DNA from 2 places in the Fenollaria massiliensis genome. Region 1 is predicted to be linked to the other one. Evidence: riboswitches for the same ligand, from Rfam matches in the RefSeq annotation. Region 1 holds a riboswitch; the other holds the start of a gene.
What was found. Region 1 has a riboswitch for cobalamin ahead of M1R53_RS00530 (ABC transporter substrate-binding protein). Riboswitches for the same ligand answer to the same signal wherever they lie in the genome.
Positions count from the first base shown of each region.

Region 2: linked by a shared signal. The riboswitch ahead of M1R53_RS02750 (sirohydrochlorin cobaltochelatase) and the one ahead of M1R53_RS00530 (ABC transporter substrate-binding protein) in region 1 are both predicted to bind cobalamin.

Region 1 covers NZ_CP096649.1:122,504-132,253, forward strand. Annotated here, with positions in the region: gene hydF ([FeFe] hydrogenase H-cluster maturation GTPase HydF) at 1-1,009, shown strand, start outside; adenosylcobalamin (AdoCbl) riboswitch at 1,107-1,226, shown strand; gene M1R53_RS00530 (ABC transporter substrate-binding protein) at 1,275-2,819, shown strand; gene M1R53_RS00535 (ABC transporter permease) at 2,853-3,737, shown strand; gene M1R53_RS00540 (ABC transporter permease) at 3,737-4,504, shown strand; gene M1R53_RS00545 (ATP-binding cassette domain-containing protein) at 4,501-5,256, shown strand; gene M1R53_RS00550 (ABC transporter ATP-binding protein) at 5,234-5,908, shown strand; gene M1R53_RS00555 (ABC transporter ATP-binding protein) at 6,475-8,250, shown strand; gene M1R53_RS00560 (ABC transporter ATP-binding protein) at 8,251-9,750, shown strand, end outside.
Region 2 covers NZ_CP096649.1:535,936-545,685, forward strand. Annotated here, with positions in the region: gene M1R53_RS02730 (sensor histidine kinase) at 1-1,004, shown strand, start outside; gene M1R53_RS02735 (hypothetical protein) at 1,007-1,414, shown strand; gene M1R53_RS02740 (cobyric acid synthase) at 1,415-2,254, shown strand; gene cbiB (adenosylcobinamide-phosphate synthase CbiB) at 2,235-3,194, shown strand; cobalamin riboswitch at 3,386-3,557, shown strand; gene M1R53_RS02750 (sirohydrochlorin cobaltochelatase) at 3,718-5,094, shown strand; gene M1R53_RS02755 (pyridoxal phosphate-dependent aminotransferase) at 5,098-6,114, shown strand; gene M1R53_RS02760 (cobyrinic acid a,c-diamide synthase CobB) at 6,111-7,412, shown strand; gene M1R53_RS02765 (precorrin-8X methylmutase) at 7,402-8,031, shown strand; gene cbiD (cobalt-precorrin-5B (C(1))-methyltransferase CbiD) at 8,028-9,095, shown strand; gene cbiE (precorrin-6y C5,15-methyltransferase (decarboxylating) subunit CbiE) at 9,089-9,679, shown strand; gene M1R53_RS02780 (bifunctional cobalt-precorrin-7 (C(5))-methyltransferase/cobalt-precorrin-6B (C(15))-methyltransferase) at 9,666-9,750, shown strand, end outside.

The DNA.
Region 1 (9,750 bases):
CAAACGAGGCACGACGACAGATGCAGTTCGTAAATCCATCGAAGTGCCGGGACTTGGACCAGTCGTATTCATTGATACAGCTGGATTTGGCGATGACACAGACCTTTCAGATGAGAGACTAAAAAAGACACGCGCCGAATTTTCTAAAGCCGATGCCTTTATATATATCGATGATAATGATGATGAGGCTATTTTAAAAGAGCTAGAAAAGTACAATAAGCCAGTCATCAAAGTTATTATGGCGATCGATAGAGACGTAAGCTATGATAATGAAGATGCAATCGTTTATAGAGATGATAGCTCACGCGAAGAAATTTTTACAGCGCTTAAAAAAGTTTTAGATACAAAAGAAGAATCATTATTAGATGGCGTTGTAGATGGCAAAGCGACCATCATCATGGTTATGCCGCAAGATGCAGCAGCACCAAAGGGAAGACTGATAAAAGCGCAAGTTGAAGCCATAAGAGAAGCACTCGACAAGGGCATGACAAGCATAGTCGTGGGTGATGAAGACCTTGAGAGCGTGAGAGATAGATTTCACGGCGCAGACCTTGTGATCTGCGACTCAAGAGTTTTTAAAAAAGTTTATGACGTTTTTGGCGGAATAACAAAAGTCACTTCATTTTCGGTACTTTTTTCAAAAATGAAAGGCGATATAGATTATTTCATCGAATCAGTGAAAAAATTCGATAATTTTAAGGGCGACGAAAAGATTTTAATAGCCGAGGCTTGTACACATCCACCCATTAACGAAGATATCGGAACCGTGAAAATACCTGCCATGCTTAAGAAACGCTTCGGCGATGGCTTGAAATTTACATTTACAAGAGCCGACGATTTTGAAGATATAGATGATTTTGACATGATCATACATTGCGGAGCTTGTATGTTTAACAGGGCACATGTAATGAGCAGGGTGGCTATGGCTAAAGAAAAAAATGTGCCGATGACGAATTATGGGGTTACGATTGCTTACCTAAACGATATTTTGGATAAAATACAATATTAATTTTAAATAGATACATTTCGTTTGCGATGTATCTATTTCTATTTATACAATCACATTTTAATTGACTAAATGCGTGAAATGTAGTACAATTGATACAGATAGAATATAACAAGGAAGTGGGTTAGAGTCCTACACAGTGCCGCTACGGTATTTGCGATTAGCATAAGTCCGATACTTGTACTTTAGTTTTGCTCCGGTTCAGAGCAAGGCTAGTTTTTTAGCACAGTTATTTCTATACTATAGTATATTAAAGGAGAAAGATTTTATGAAAAAACTTATTTTCTTAGTAGTCATATTGTCACTAGTGTTCACATATGGCTGCAAATCAAATGAAAAGCCAGCTGAAGTTAGCGACAATGCTAACGCTAGCGAAAAAACAGAAACAACTGAAAAGTCTGATGTTAAAGAGATAACTGTTGGTCAAACTTGGGTTATTACAAGTGATGACCCACTTGATGGAGCAAACGGTTGGAGCATCACAAACCATGGTATCAGCGAGTACGTTTACACTCTTCAAGCTGATGGTACCTTAAAATCAAGATTTGTTAAATCAATCGAGGCTCAAGACGAGACTCACTTTACTGCTGAATTAAACGAAGGCGTTAAGTTCGCTGATGGCAGTGAGGTTGATGCTAAGGCATTTTGTGAAGCAATGAATATGATCATGGAAAACAATGAATTTGCTCGCGCTTCTGCTGGTAAGATCGTTTTCACTCCAGTTGAAGACTACAAAGTAGAGATACTTACTGAGCTACCTACAGTTAATCTTGAATCAATTTTCGCTGAGTGGACTAACGTTATGTTCAAGAAAGATGGTGACAAATACATCTTCACAGGCGCTTACAAGATTAAAGAGCTTAAACCAGGCGCTGAAGTAGTTTTAGAGAGAAACGAATATTACGACGGTTTTGAAAATAGACCTGAAACAGTTATTATCAAGGCTTTTAAGGACGGAAACGCACTTAAGCTTGCTTATGAAAGCGGTGAAGTGGACCTAGCTTTCGGCCTTACAAACGATGTGGCTGTCGGTTTAAAGGACAAGGGCTTCAAAGCGCTTGATTACAATGCTGGATACCAATACTACTGCTTCTTAAATCTTAAGAGAGATCACTTAAACGACCTTCACTTCAGAAAGGCACTTGACCTTCTTGTTAATAGACAAGAGATCATAGATGCACTTGGCGGAGGAGACATGCCTACAGGACTATTTGCCAAGAACTTCAGCTTTAACGGCGATCAAAAATTAACTTTTGATGTAGACAAGGCTAAGGAAGAATTTAAGGCTGCTGGCTACACTTATGAAGGCGACAAGCTTATGGATAAAAACGGTAATCCTGTTAAATTAACTATATTAACATACTCTGCTAAACCAGATTTACCAGTTATTGGCCAAGTACTTGTATCTGATCTAGAACAAGTGGGCATAGAAGCAAGCGTTTCACTAGCTGACAGCATCGACGAAGAAGCTGCTAAGGGCAATCACGATATATTATTATACGCTCAAAACCCAACAGCAAGCGGCAACCCACACTATTTCTTCGCTCAACACTTTAAGACAGATGCTGTTAAGAACCACAGCTACTATGCTAATGCTGAAGTTGATAAATTAATCGACGAACTTGGAGTAACAGCTGATATTGCTAAGAGAGACGAGCTTTCAAAAGAAATTCAAACAAAGATCTATGAAGATCTTCCAATACTATACACAGTTGATCCGCACTGGTTTGTAATGCTTTCTGATAATATTAAGAATTATGAAATCTGGAACGGAGACTTTTTTGTAACAAACCCAACACTAACAGTTAGATAAATGAAAGTCATAAACTTTTTTTGCAAATGGCTTTTGATATTCATAGTAGGTTCACTGATCGCCTTTGGCATCGTTAGGCTTATGAGCGGCGATCCAGTTATGATGGCGCTTAGCGAGAGAAACCTCCCTGCGACTGAAGAAAATATTAGCTATTTGAAAAAAGAATTTGGCCTTGATAAATCACTTAGCATGCAGTATTTTGAGTGGATAAGTGATTTTATCAAAGGCGATTGGGGCAAGAGCTACATGACAGACGTCGATTTGAAGCCTGAAATATTAAGGAGAGCTCCTGTTTCACTTATGCTTGGCTTATTAGGGCTAATATATGCGAGTATATTAGCCTTTTGGCTAGGCTATTTGTCGAGCCTTAAAGATGGCTTTTTTGATAAATTCACAAGGGCACTTGCTCTTTTCACTCAAACCGTTCCAGTTTTTATACTTATTATTCTCTTTGTGTACTTCTTTGGCGTGAAATACAGATTCATCAGGTTCTTCAAAACTGGCTCAATCGCAAGCCTAGCAGTTGGAACGTTTTTTGTAGGTCTTCCACTTATTGGACCTATGTCCAGAACGGTTAGGATATATTTTTTAGAAGTGATGAAAAAACCATTCTTCCGTTTTTATATTGAAAGAGGCTACAAAAGAGAAAAGGCTCTTTTAAAGTACTGCTACCACGAGCCCTTACAAGGCCTTTCCGGTTTACTTATCAGTCAAAGTGCTTACGTGATAGGCGCCAGCTCAGTTGTAGAGTTTGCTTTATCAATACAAGGACTATCGACATTCTTGATCGAGTCCATCGCCCACAGAGATTATCTAATCATACAAACATATATCATGATGATAATTATATGGATGTTCTTTGTACACTTAATTTTTAGTGTATTTTCGAAATTTGTGATAAAGAGGGGAAGCGCATAATGAAAAAGATGATAATATCAGTAGTCATAATACTTTTGGTAGCGATAGTCCTCACAATAATCCCGACACAAAACCCAAAATTCGTTGACATCAAAAATAAATTCTTGCCGCCATCGGCTGAACACTTCATGGGCACAGACCACTTGGGTAGAGATATATTCTCGCTTATGGCACAAGGCTTTTTAAGAACCTTATGCGTTGTTTTGATAGCGAGCGCCGTCTCATACGCAGCTGGACTTGCACTTGGCATAGTAGCTGGCTTTTATGGCGGAGCTGCTTTAAGCGTCATACGTTTTTTAACGGACTTAACCTTAATCATACCAACCTTTATAGTTGCTTTGATCGCGTCAATCATCTTCTCGGACACGGTTCTAGCCGTTGGTCTTGCACTAGGCTTTTCAAATATAGGTTTCTTCGCAAACCAAAGCTATAAACTTAGCGAAATTATTCTTAGAGACCCTTATGTTGATACGCTTAGAATGCTGCAAGCACCAAACTCATACATCATGAGAAAGTTTTTGCTGCCAGAGCTTCTAGCGCCAAGCTTAAATCTTATGGGCAACAAAGCCTCAAATCATATACTAGCTTACGCTTCACTAACATTTATCGGTTTAGGCGCAGATATCACAGCGCCGGATTTTGGAACCATGCTATATCAGTACAGAGGCTACATCATTGACAAACCGCTTATAGTTTTGTGGCCAGCACTTGGCATATTTTTCCTAAGCTTAATTTTTCACTACACATTTGATGAGGTGAACGTATGATTGAGCTAAGAAATTATTCAGTGAGCATAGCTGGCAAATCCATAATCAAAGATATAAACCTTTTAATTGAAGATGGCAAGTCCATGAGCGTGATTGGTGTTTCAGGAGCAGGTAAGAGCGTGACCTTCAGGTCAGCACTTGGCTTGATTTATAATGCGCAAATAGATGGCGAGATATATTACAAAGGTGAAAGAGTAAAAACTTTAAAAGATAAACTCAAAAATGAAATCGGTTATATCACGCAAGACGTACAAAACTCGCTAAATCCATACATCAAAGTCATTGATCAGATGACGAGCGATTTAGTTTTTGCGAAAGGAATTTCAAAAGCAGAGGCAAAAGAGAAGGCACTTGAGTCCTTGGAAGCGATTGGAATCAGTAAAGACAAGGCAAAGAAGTACCCAGATGAGTTTTCAGGCGGCATGCAGCAAAGAGTTGTCATCGCCATGATATTAAACAGAGGGCCAGAGCTTTTGATTGCGGACGAAATTTCGAGCGCGCTTGACAGAGAATCGACCGATATGGCCATAAATATGATTAAAAATCACATGGACAAAAACAAGATGAGCCTTATCTATATCACACATAACCCTTTTGACGGCATAGCGCTAACAGATAGGATCTGTGTTTTTAAAGATGGTAGAATCATTGAGAATAGAGCGTCAGACGAGATTTTTGAAAGCGAAGAAGAGAATACGAAATTACTTTTAGATGCGGCAGGGAAAATATATGGAAAAAATTTTAGAGATTAAAAATTTAAAAAAGACATTTAAAATGTCAGACGCACCGACCATTTCCGATTTAAATTTAGATTTATATGAGAATGAATTTTTAGGCATCATCGGCCCATCAGGTAGCGGCAAGACAACCCTTCTTAGGCTCATAGCTGGTCTCATAGTTCTTGACAAAGGTGAAATTCTCTACAAGGGACGCGATTTGCCCATAGTTGGCGATAAAAGAAGGAACCTCGATGATTTTCCAGTACAGCTAATATTTCAAAACGCCGTCTCATCCTTCGATGCGAAAAAAACTATACTAGCTAGCTTTAAAGAGGCGCTTCACTTTTCTAAAAAAGATTTTAACGAAGAAGAGCTTGAAAAACTCATGGATGACTTCGAACTTGATAGAAGCTCTTTACAAAAGCTTCCAAATGAATTATCAGGCGGCATGATTAGCCGTGCTCAAATAATTAGGGCACTACTAACACAGCCAAAGGTTTTACTAGCAGACGAGATTACATCGCCACTTGATGTTAATCTGAAGCTCAAGATCACAGAGCTACTTGATGCGTATAGAAAAACACATGGGATGAGCATTATACTTGTGAGTCATGATGTGGAGCTATTGGAACATGTCTGCGACCGAATTGTGGATATCAACAATATAATGGTTAGAGCTAATTAATTCTTATCAAAATCGCGACTGAGGCTCGTTCGTTTTGTTGACAATGCTCGAGTATTACATATACACTCCGCTTGTCAAAAAACTCCACTTCGCCTCATTCATCGATTTTGCTTGAAGAATGACTTAAGCTTAAAACTTATGTTTTAAGCTTAAGTCTTAATTGACACGGAGTAAAAAAGTTCTTTTAAATTATAAATTCTGTAGATGAGAAGAGAAAAAACACTTTATTAGTCCAATCATCGCATTTTATCTGCGAAATTTAGTTTGAGCGATTTTGTGTAATCTTACAAAAACCGCTTCGCCTTATCCATCATAGCGCAAAGGTTCTCGTCCGTATGGACGAGGTTCTTCTTCTGCTTGAAGAATGACTTAAACTTAAAATTGAAATTTTAAGCTTAAGTCTTAGTTGACACGTGGTAAAAATTTAATTTTATAAATATTTTAGTGGATATATATCGTTTGATGTGTATCCATTTTTTTATTGCGCCGTTCGAATGCGAATCATTTTGACAAGTGTGATAATAAGTAGTATAATAAATATTATTGTGGCAAAATGAGGTGATACAATGAAAAAATATTCTCTAGTTAAAAAATACATACAGCCATACATATTTATTTATTTTTTAGCATTTTTATTTGAAATTCTATCGAGCGCACTGCAAATGCTTATACCTATAATCTTAGGTACAACTATTGACAGCATCATAGGCAGTGAAGAGCCGACTAATAAAATCATGATGGGCTTTATAAAACTTTTAGGCGGCAGAGACTTAGTGAGGGAGCGTCTTGGACTCATTGCCGCGGCCTTCATTGCAGTTAGTTTTTTAATTGCTCTACTAAATTTCTTAAGGCCATACATTAGTGGCAAGGCGACTTACACTATCAGTAAAGGCATTCGTGACAATATCTTCAAGAAGATTTCGTCACTAAGCATTAAGGACATGGCATCGATCACAACTGGTGACATGCTTCAAAGGGCGTCGAGCGACATCACTCAATTCGAAATAATTATCTCAACTACCATGATGGCACTACTAGGAAATATCTCCTACATCGTCATCTCTTTAATCACGCTATTTACAATTAATGCGAAGCTTGCACTTGCATCCATATCCTTGATGCCCTTCCTTCTCATAGGAACATATCTTTTTGATAGAAGCGTGGTCAAGGTCTTCGACGAGTTCGAGCAGTCGGAGGCGAGACTAACTTCGACTGTGCAAGAAAATTTATCCTCATACAAAGTTGTTAGAGCATTTTTCAAGCAAAAGCACGAGATTGAGAAATTTGAAGATGCCAGCATGGATCTTGCGAACAAGGACTACAAGATCATGAAGTATTTCGCATACTTTTGGTCAGTAGCTGAATTTCTTTGCTTCTTGCAAATAGCTTTGATTGCGATATTTGGGGTTCTTATGCACAAAAATGGAGCTGTTTCCGTTGGTGAGTTTACAGCAGTCTTTGCTGTTGCCTTGAATATGGTTTGGGTTGTCTTAGGAACAGGCAGAATGCTTTCAAGATTTACAAGAGTAACTGTTGCCATCAGACGTTTCGACGAAGTTTTACAGATGGACTCTGAAGACCTTGACAAGGGCATCAAAGACATGAACATCAAGGGAGCTATAGACTTTGACAAGGTGTCTTTCACTTATGATGGGGTACATGATGCAGTTAAGGACCTATCCTTTAGCATAGGTGCTGGCAAGACACTTGGAGTGCTTGGGCTTACTGGTTCTGGCAAGTCTACTCTAGTTTCGCTTATACCAAGGCTTATGGAATACGATGGATCCATTAAGGTGGATGGAATAGAGCTAAATACTATATCTAAGCGCAAGATAAGAGAGAATATTTCTATAATTCTTCAAGAACCATATCTATTTAACAAGACCATAAAAGAAAATATTGCATATAGATGGCCAGATGCGAGCGACGAAGAAATCATCAAAGCGGCTAAAATTGCTGATATTCACGATGACATCATGAATTTTCCTGATGGCTACGACACAATTGTCGGAGAGAGGGGCGTGAGCCTATCGGGCGGACAAAAGCAAAGGCTTGCCATAGCAAGAACCATACTTGTTCACACGCCTATAATCATCTTTGATGACGCGCTTTCTGCAGTTGACACGCAAACAGACATCAACATAAGGACTGCACTTAGTCAAAGCGAAGAGACTCAAACGAAGATCATCATCTCGCACAGAATCTCAACTCTTATGAACGCTGACAAGATCATCGTTATGAAGAGGGGCGAGAAGGTCCAAGAGGGCACTCATGATGAACTTATACGTGAGGATGGCCTTTACAAAACTATCTATGAGATACAAAACATCGAGGTGGACTAGATGAAGATAAGTTTATTTAATTTAGTGAAAAAATTTAAGATTGAAGCTGCCATAGTTTCGGTGCTTAACTTAATTTATGCAGTGCTTCTTGCGTTTTGGCCACTTTTAACAAAGTTTATCATCGATAACTACATCTACAAAAGTGATATGGAAAGCTTTCCGAAATTTATCGTCATCATGCTGCTTTTTGTTGTGATGATATCATTAACCGAGCTATCATATTGCTTTATGGCAGGAAAATTTGAAAAAAAGATTATACTTTACTTAAGAAGTGAGACATTTTTGAAGACGCAAAAACTATCAGCCAAGTACATGGATACGCACCAAGTTGGTTGGATGGTCTCAAGACTTGTTCATGACACGATGTCAATCAAGGAATCGGTTGCGTGGAACCTCTTCGATATGGCAGATGGTTTATCGAGGCTAGTCATCATATTTATAACTATGTACTTACTTAATGCAAGGCTAAGTCTTTATGTTCTAGCAAGTATGCCATTCATAGCCATATTTACCTACATTTTCCAAGATAAGATGATGAAGGCACAAAAGGAGATAAAGGCAGCATCGTCAGACCTTACAAGCAAGCTAAATGAAGACATACAAGGACAAAAAACTATCAAGACCCTTCTTAGAGAAAAGGAAAATCTTGAAGAGTTCAAAGAAATATCAAAAAGATACGAAAGACGCAGCAAACACTCAGTTACGCTTCAAAGTCTATATATTCCGTCCTTAACATTCTTAGGCTCAATCGCCACAGCTTTTATTCTTAAAGATGGTGGGGTAGCAGCCATAGCAGGCACTTTGACAGTGGGTACGCTCTTTGCTATGGTTCAGTACTCAACTGAGATTTACGAGCCCATTAGGCAAGTTGCCTCGGTTTTGAAAGAGCTTATATCGATGCAAGCGTCAATGGACAGGGTCAACAGCATTTTAGAAGCAGATGTCGATGTCTACGACACGAAAGAGATAGAGGCCATCTATGGCGATGCGCTTGATGCGCCTAAAAAGTCGCTTCCTGCGATGAAGGGCGAGATTGAGTTTAAAGATGTGTATTTTGCATATAAAGATGATGACTATATATTAAAGGATTTTTCTCTAAAAATAAAAGATGGCGAAAGACTTGCTCTAGTTGGAGAAACTGGAGGAGGTAAGTCGACCATCATTAACATAGCATCAAGATTTTACGAACCAACAAAGGGCGAGGTTTTTATCGATGGCATTAATTATAAAGAGATGCCGCTTAAGTGGGTGCAAATGAATTTGGGCTATGTTTTGCAAACGCCGTACCTTTTTAGAGGAAGTATACGCGATAATATTTTATATGGCAGAGATGATGCGACAGAAGAGGAGATGCTAAGGGCAGCTGAAGTTGTTGGGCTAGATGAGATTGTAAAGTCATTCAAAGACGGCTACGATACAGACGTCGGTGAAGGCGGAGGAAAATTATCACAAGGCGAAAAGCAATTAGTGAGCTTTGCAAGAGCCTTGATCAAGGACCCA
Region 2 (9,750 bases), 410 kb from region 1:
ATAGAGAATACCTTGTATTTTTAAAGAGATACGAAACAGTTAACGCAAAATTATATATGAAGCTTATTGACAATCTCGATGAAGATGGCTCGGTTAAGAAGATGCTAAAGGAAGAGCTTTTATACATAAGTCTCGTTGCAATAGTTTTGGCACTTGCTCTTTCATATTTTTCAGCAAAAAAACTTACTAAGCCAATCAAAAATCTTTCAGAAGCGTCCAAATTTTTGGGCACAAAGAGCTTTTCTGTAGAAGAAGAGGGCGGCTACGAAGAGATTGAGGAGTTAAAGAAGAGCCTTGAGAGTGCAAATGAAGATTTAAAGAGGACTATGGACTTTCGTGAGAATATCATTGCCAATGTATCTCATGACTTCAAAACGCCTCTAAGCGTGATTAAGTCTTACGCTGAGATGATTAAGGACATAACAGGAGATAATAAAGAAAAGCGTGGAGAGAATCTCGACACCATCATCGCAGAGGCAGACAGACTTAACGGCATGATTAACGAGATGCTTGAAGCGTCAAAGAACGTAAGCGCCCTTGGTGAACTTGAATTAAAAAGAGTTTCGCTCGAAGCTATTTCCAAGGAGATTATAGATAAATTAAATACTGCTGAAAATAGAGAAAGAATTAAATTAGACGTAAGTGGCTCTAGTATGGTCATGGCTGATGAGAAGAAGATTAGAAGCGTTATATATAATTACTTATCAAACGCACTGAACTACTCAAATGAGGATGAGGACGTTCTTGTAAGAATAACTGAAGAAGAAAAAGGCGTTAGATACGAGGTTATTGATCACGGCATGGGCATCAAAGAAGAGGACATCAAGAGGGTTTGGGACCGCTATTACATCTCGAGCGCGAACCATGAGCTTAAAAAGTACTCGACAGGCCTCGGCTTATACATCGCACGCGAAGTGCTTTTGCTTCACAAGGCAGAGTTTGGCGTAGAGAGCAGCTACGGAAAAGGATCGAATTTTTATTTTGTATTAAAAAAGGGAGTGTAGATATGAACTTTGATTTTTTAAAAGACATGAACATTGGTAATTTCAATAAGGATGAAGCCATGAACAAGATTGGTGACATCGGTGAAGCCATCAAAACAAATACTGATTTAGCAAAGTATCAAGACCTAATTAATGATTTTTTGGACCTTGTTAAAGATTATTACAATGGCCATTATAAAGGCATTGAAAAGAAAAATATGCTATTTATCATCTCAGGGCTACTTATAGTTTTGTATCCAAATTCATACAAGCAAAACGCTTTCTTCATCATAGCGTCGAAAATATTTGGTATATCAATATTAATAAAGGCGATAAGCGAAGAAGTGGCTAAATATAGAGAATGGAAGAAAAATTTAATTTCTATAGAGACTGATTTAGGAACTATTGAATACAACGAAGAGGAATTTTAAATGGCAAAGATAATGATATACGGCACGACATCGTCCGCAGGTAAATCGACGATAGCGACTGCTATGTGCAGGTATTATAAAGATAAGGGCTACAAGGTTTGCCCGTTTAAATCGCAAAATATGTCGAGAAACTCATTTAAGCTTCAAGACGGAAAACTTATTAGTAACGCTCAAGCGATACAAGCCTACGCCGCTGGAATCAAGGCTGACGAGTACATGAACCCAATACTTCTAGTGCCATCGTCTGACACAGGTAGCGACGTCTATGTGCTTGGCAAATTATATAAGCACATGAATACAAAGGAGTATTACTCGATTAAAAAAGAGCTAAAAGCGAAAGTAAAAGAAGTTTTTGAAAAACTTGAGAAAAAATATGACATCATGATTATAGAAGGAGCCGGCTCGCCAGCTGAGATAAATCTACTTGAAGATGACTTTGTAAATACTGGCATGGCTGAACTTGCCGATACTAATGCCGTCATCGTCGCAGACATTGACAAGGGCGGCGTCTTTGCTTCAATCTATGGCACTTACATGATACTTGATGAAAAAGATAGATTAAGAATAAAGGGTTACATCATCAACAAGTTTAGAGGCGATGCGAGCCTATTAGATGAAGGCATAAAAAAACTTCATGAGCTAACTGGCCTTGACTGCCTTGGCATAGTACCATACACAAAGCTTGAGATAGCAGACGAAGACTCGCTTCACGACTACGAGAAAAAAGTCAACGCCCACATGTCAGAGCACGATGCGATGAATAACGAGATCGATAGACTCGCTAAAGTATTTGAAGAAGCCATCGATATAGATAAGTTAAATGCAATACTTGGCTTATAAACTCATCGCCATACTTATAGGCGTTTTGCTTGATTTAATCTTAGGGGACCCTTATAACTTTTTTCATCCAGTTAAAGTCATGGGCAATATTATTAGCTTTGAAGAAAAATTAATTCGAAGGACAGGGGCGAGAGGCGGCTTTTTGAAAGTACTTGGCTTAGCTGCAGTATTATTCAACATTAGCCTTGCATTTTTGTTCGGCTACTTGGCAATAATATTATTTAAAATCAATAAATATTTGTATCTAATATACACTTCATACATGGTCTATGTGTGCTTAGCCGCACGATCACTTCACTTCGAGGCAGATATGGTCGTAAAAGAGCTAGACCATTCGCTAGAAAGAGGTCGAAAGAGGCTTTCCTACATAGTTGGCCGTGACACAAGTGAATTAAGCGAAGAAGAGATACTTAAGGCAACCATCGAGACAGTCGCTGAAAATACTTCAGATGGTGTCATAGCGCCGCTTATCTACATCGCGATATATACACCACTTGGACTAGTTTATAAATTTATAAATACCATGGACTCAATGTGGGGCTACAAGAATGAAAAGTATGGTGATCTTGGTTTTTTCGCGGCAAAGATAGATGACCTAGTCAATCTAGTGCCAGCAAGATTAAGTGCGCTTCTTATATTAATCACGAACATCTTTAATAAAAATATTTTCTACGCATGCAAAACATTTTTTAAGTATAGATATGCACACGCAAGCCCAAATAGTGCCTTCCTTGAAGCGCCCATAGCAGGTCTTTTAAAAATTCGTTTAGGTGGACCACACAAATATTTTTCTAAAATTGTCGATAAACCATATATTGGCGACTTAGATGAGAAAGTGAATAAAAATGGCGTTTATTTCACCATAAAAGCGATGTATAAGGCACTTGCCTTATTGATATTAGCAATCGTAGCTATATATTTAAAATTAATATTAAAATAAAAAAATGCAGTTATGTCAAAACAATTGTTTTACATCTCTGCATTTTTTTGTAAGCTAAATTTTTAGGAAATTATTTTTGAAAAAGTATGCACATATTATATAGCTCTAATTAAGTCATGTCCGTGTTTTGAATCACAAATAATAAAATTTATAAAAATTTATTATTACACTTGAAAAAAATTTTTATATATGATATTATATAGGTGTAATTTTTGAATGTTCAATATAAAGGGAAGCTGGTGTAAATCCAGCACAGCCCCCGCTACTGTAAATAGTGACGAGTCTATGTATACCACTGGGAAACTGGGAAGGTTTAGATGAGGTTGATCTATAAGTCAGGATATCTTTAGAACGTTCGTATAAAGTTACTTCTTCGGTGGGAAGGAAAAACTTACTAAATATGTATGTTTTATATCCTTGATACCCCTATTCAAGGATTTTTATTTTCCAAAAAACCGGCGAGAGAAAAGGCGCGCTTCTCCTATTTTTCCTTTTCTCTCGAGTACATATTATGGAGGTTCATATGAAAAAGGCAATATTACTTAGTTTTTTTGGCACAACAAGGCTTAGGGAACACGAAAGAGTCATTGATAAATTTCTTAATGGCTTTAAAAATGAATTTAAGGACTGCGATATAAAGATATGCTTCACTTCAAGGATAGTAAAGAAGATACTTGAAAAGAAGGGCATGTCTTTTGATGATGAGTGCGAGGCCATAAAGGCATTGAAAGAAGCTGGATACAAAGACATAAGAGTAGTTTCGACAAACATCATCCCAGGAGAAGAGTATAAGAAGCTTAAAAATGTTTCAAATAGACTGACTACGCCATTTATCAGTAATAGCAAGGATATAGCTAAGCTTATAGATGGAATGACTGCCTTTAAATTAAACGAAGGCGAAGAATTTATTTATGTGGGTCACGGTACTTATCATGTGGCTGATAGGATATACGAAGACATTGACAATGCTTTTAGAGAAAAGAACAATAAATATCACATGATGAGCATTGAGGGTGAACTTGATCTTGATAGCGTTGTAGAAAATTTATCTAAAGATACAAAAACAATTTATCTAAGACCATTTATGCTAGTTTCTGGTGTTCACATGCTTGAAGACATCGCTTCTGATGATGAGGATTCAATTAAATCAAGACTAGAAAAGCTTGGCTACGAAGTAAAACTTATTGACAAAGGTCTTGGAGAAGAAGATTATATCTTAAACGACTCTATAGAAAAAGTTAAGGCAATGGAAGAGCCGCAACTAAACATAGTTGGCGTTGGGCCTGGAGATGAAGATTTATTAACTGTCAAGGCTATACTTACTTTAAAAAATACAAACGCTGTATTTGTTCTTGACAACAGAGGTCGTAATCTTGCTCTTGACACAGTTATGAGCTATGTTAAAGATAAGCCAATCATCAAGATGCCTTTTGATATGAAAAGTGCTAACGAAGCTTTATATAATGAATTAAAAGTTAAACTGGAAGAGGCTTTAGCTGAGTATAGAGACGTGAGCTTTGTAACTATAGGCGATGCGGCAGTTTTCTCAACACCTATGAATCTAAGTAAGATACTTGATAAAAAGATAAATATAAATCTAATTAATGGTATGCCATCTTTCGTTGCACTGACTGCCATGAATAAAGAGCCGCTTATTGAAAAGGGCGAAAGTCTTGTGATAAGCGATAATACAGAACTTGTTGAGGCGGCAAAGCCTGACAGAGCTGTTATACTTAAGGGAACTCTTAACAAAGAAGCCGTTTTAAAGCTTAAAGATACTTACGAGGCTGAATATTTTAAGAGGATATCGATGCCGAATGAAATGTATCTTACAGATGAGGAAGAAATACGCAAGGATAACGATTATATATCGCTATTCTACTTAAAGAAAAGGAAGTAAATTATGCACGGAGCCAATTTTTATGATTACGACAAAAAACTCATAGATTTCAGCTCTAACATAAACGTATTTAATATGAACGAAAGACTTTTCTCAATTATCAGGGAAGATTTTGACCATGTCAATGTTTATCCTGACATAAAGGCGAGAGAAGCGATAGATAATGTAGCCACTTACTTGGCTTGTGATGCGTCTAATATTATCCTGGGCAATGGGTCTATAGAGATAATTGATAAGGCGATACACAGGGCGAGTCGAGTGGTTATTTTTGACCCTTCGTTTTACGAGTACGAGCTTAGAGCGAGTGTTTACAAAAAAGAACTGATTAGAATAAAATATAAGGATTTTAAAATAAATTTTGATGAATTAAATATTTTGAAGAAGGGTGACCTACTTATACTCACTAACCCAAATAATCCTAATGGCAGATTATTAAAAAAAGAAGAACTAATTAAGGCGCAAGAAATTTGCAAAGAGCATGGTGCGACACTTTTACTTGATGAGGCATTTATTGAGTTTACTTTGCATGATTATGACAGTATAAAACTATTTAAGGATGAAGACGTGATTATTGTAAGAGCTATGACAAAGACATTTGCTTTGCCAGGCGTGCGCTTTGGCTTTGCCTATGCGTTAAAAGACTTCAAAGACTACTACGATGAATTGAGTCTTGCTTGGTCGACTGGCTTTATACAAAATGAAGCAGCAAAATTATTGGCGGGTAGCGAAGAATATTTAAGTCAAACAAAAAAATATTATCAAGAAGAAAGAAATAGATTAAAAAATTTATACAAAGATTTTAAAAATTTTGAGATGATAGATAGTGATGCAAATTTCTATTTAATTAAATTAAAAAAACATAATGACGAAGAAATGTATATGATTATGCTAGAAAAGGGTATATTAATAAGAAGGATGCAAGGTTACAAGAATATCGGCAAAAATTATATTCGCCTTGCGATAAGAACTCGTGAAGAAAATGATTATTTAATCGAAAAACTAAGGGAGATAGAAAATTGAAAGGTATATGTATAGCCGCAATGAACTCAAATAGCGGCAAGACAACTATAAGTTTAGCTTTGGCAAGACTGCTTGCGAATAAAAATAATAAAGTGAAGTACCTTAAGAGTGGACCCGATTTTATCGATTCAAGGCTCGGCTCATTCGCATCTAAAGGTGATTATGGCAATGTTGACATCTTCATGCAAAAGAGTGGCGCGACTGAAGTAGGTGCAAGTGATGCGGACTACTGTGTTCTAGAAGGTGTTATGGGCTACTTAGACGGCATATATAATACGATGAAGGCATCAACTTATGCTAATGCAAAAGCTTTGGGACTAAAGACAGTTTTAGTACTTACACCAAAGGGCGAGATGTTTTCACTAATTGCTAAGCTAAAGGGATTCATGGACTACGCTGATAATATTGTTGGCGTCATATTTAATAAAACACATGCAAAATTATATACGATATATAAGGATCTAGTAGAAAAAGAACTTGGCTTAGAAGTTTTTGGCAATATCGAAATGGACGAGGACTTTCTTATAGAGGACAAGGACCTTGGACTAGAACTGCCAAGCGATATCAAGGCTTTTGATGAGAAGCTTGACAGAATAGCTGCAAAATTAGAAAAAGAGATAGATTTTGAAAAACTTTTAAAATATTTCGAAGCGGCAAAGACAGAAGAGAAAAAAGATTTTCCAAAATCAAAAACTAGAGTAGCGATAGCCTATGACAAGGCATTTAATTTCTATTACAAAGAGAATATTGATTTTCTAGAAAAATATTTTAATGTGAAATATTTTTCTGTGCTAGACGAGGAAGAAGTTCCTGAAGCTGATTTACTCTACATTGGCGGAGGCAATTTAAAAGATTATTTAGAGATAATCGAAAAATCAAAATCATTAGAAAGCATAAAAAAATATTATGATAATGGCGGAAAAATATTTACCGAAGGAGAAGCGACTTACTTTTTAGCTGAAAGCTTTAATGAGCACAAGATGCTTAGCCTTATAAAAGGTAAGGCTGTTAGTGAAAATAGGCTGCATAATTTTGGTTACGCTTATCTAAAAGCACTTAGAAAGAATTTTTTATTTGATCAAGACAAAATTTTCCATTCGCAAGAATTTCATAAGAGCAGCTTAAGTGATAACGAATTTAATTTATTTAAAGTTGAAAAACCATATAGAGATGACACTTGGACGAGCTCTTTTGCAAATGAAAGAGTCGTTGCGATTGAGCAAAACATTTCCTTTGTTCAAGATGAAGAATATTTTTATAAAAAGATAGATAGTTTAAGAGGTGAAAATGATGTATAATTACGACAACAACCCCATGAATATTGAAAACACAAGTATGGACATAATCGATAAGGAGCTTGAAGGAACAAAATTTACTGATACCGAAAAGCTTATAGTGAAGAGAATGATTCACTCGACAGGCGATTTTGATTATAAAAACATAATTGATATAAGAAATAATTTTCTTGATGAAGCACTTGATGCACTTAAAAAAGGTGCCAAGATTTATACTGATACAAGGATGACTATGGCAGGCGTGAATGAAACTAGCTTAAAGAAGCTAAACTGCGAAATTATTAATCACATTAAGGACGACGACGTAAGGGAGCTTGCTAAAGAAAAAGGAACAACAAGAAGCTACCAAGCGATAGAGAAGACTATAGGTGAAGACATCGCCATATACTCAGTAGGCAACGCGCCAACCGCTCTATATAGAATCATAGAACTGATTAAAGAAGAAAAAATTCATCCAAAGGCTGTTATTGGTGTGCCAGTCGGCTTTGTTGGAGCTGCTGAATCAAAGGAAGCGCTTAGAGAAGTAGGCATAGCACAAATCTCGACAGTGGGCAACAAAGGCGGTTCAAACGTAGCAGCATCAATAATTAATGCACTTTTATATATTTTATACAGAAAATGAATAAATACGATATAGTTGATGGCAAAAGCCTTAGATATGGCTACACAACTGGCACATGCGCGGCTGTTGCAACACATGCAGCGCTTATAAATCTATTGGATGCTCCAGTTAGTGAATATGATATAGACCTTCCTTGCAATGAGACTATTAACGTTGCTATCAACTCTAATGAAAAAGAGGGTGGCTACGCTATAAGCTCGGTTATAAAAGACGCTGGTGATGACCCAGATCAAACTAATGGTATAGAGATCTTTTCAAAAGTTTCTTTAAGAGATGATGGCAAGGTCATTATCAAAGGTGGCGAAGGCGTTGGCATTTATACAAATGATTCAATCTTCGGCAAGAAAGGCGAGTACGCTATAAATAAGGTGCCAAGAGAGATGATTACAAAAGAAGTCGAGCTTTTAACTGATAAAGGCGCTGACGTTACTATATTTACGCCCATGGGTGTAGAGATTGGCAAAAAGACTTTTAATCCAAACATTGGCATTGAAGGAGGCATCTCAATAATCGGCTCTACTGGGCTAGTTAAGCCTATGAGCGAAGATGCTCTTCTTAAAACTATAAATTTAGAGATAAAAACGCTTTATCTTGATAAATGTTCGAGAGAAATCGTTCTTACGCCAGGCAGTCACGGTCTTAAAGAGGCTAATAGCATAGGCATAAAAGAAAATGTCGTTTTAACTAGTAATTACATCGGCGACTCATTAAAGATGGCTTATGAAATTGGTTTTAGAAAAATTACACTCATTGGTCACATAGGTAAGTTTGCTAAGCTTTCAATAGGTGTATTTAACACGCACTCAAAGAACGCCGACACTCGTATGGAGGCTTTTGTGTATTATTTAGCGATGATGAACAAGCCTTATGAACTCATTAAAGAGGTGGATGCGTTTATCACAGCAGAAAAATGCTACAATTATCTTTATGATGCAGGCTACAAGGACGTTTTAGGCGCAATGGAAGAAGGCTGCGAAAAGCGTGTCAAGACTTATTTAAAAGATGATTCGCTTGAAATCGATGTAAAAGTATATTCGTTTGAAAAAGGGGTATTAGATTGTTAATAGTTATTGGAGTAGGACCAGGTAAAAGTGAATATATGAGCGTTAGAGCCTATAGGACTATAAAAAACGCCTCAAAGGTTTATGCGTTTAAAAGGGTCAAGGAAGAGCTTGAAGATGAATTCACTCATATAAACGAAATTTCTGTTAAAGATCTAAAAGATATTACAGAAGGCGTTTTATTATTATCTGGCGACCCATCATTTTTTGGCGCAGTTGATTATCTGAAGCGTGAGGGCATAGCCATTGACGAAGTAATTCCGTCTATAACAGCTTTTCAGTACCTAATGAGCAAGGCACAAGTTAATTGGAACGAGGCAAAAACATATTCTCTTCACGGAAGAGAGCTTGACGATGGATTCAAGACCATAGTCATGAATAATGATAAGGTTATAGTTTTATGTGATAAGGATAATAATCCAAAGGCTATAAAAAAATATTTGGACGAAAAAAATATTAAAAGAAAATTTATCGTTGGCACAAATTTATCTCAAAATGGAGAAATAATTAAGACTTACGATGCAGACGATGAGATTGATATAGAAAATAGTTTATCGGTGGTGATTATTATAAATGAAGTGGTTTAAAGACGAGGACTTTATCAGGGGCGAAGTGCCTATGACGAAGTTCATAAAGAGAAACGCAATAGTGAGCTTAC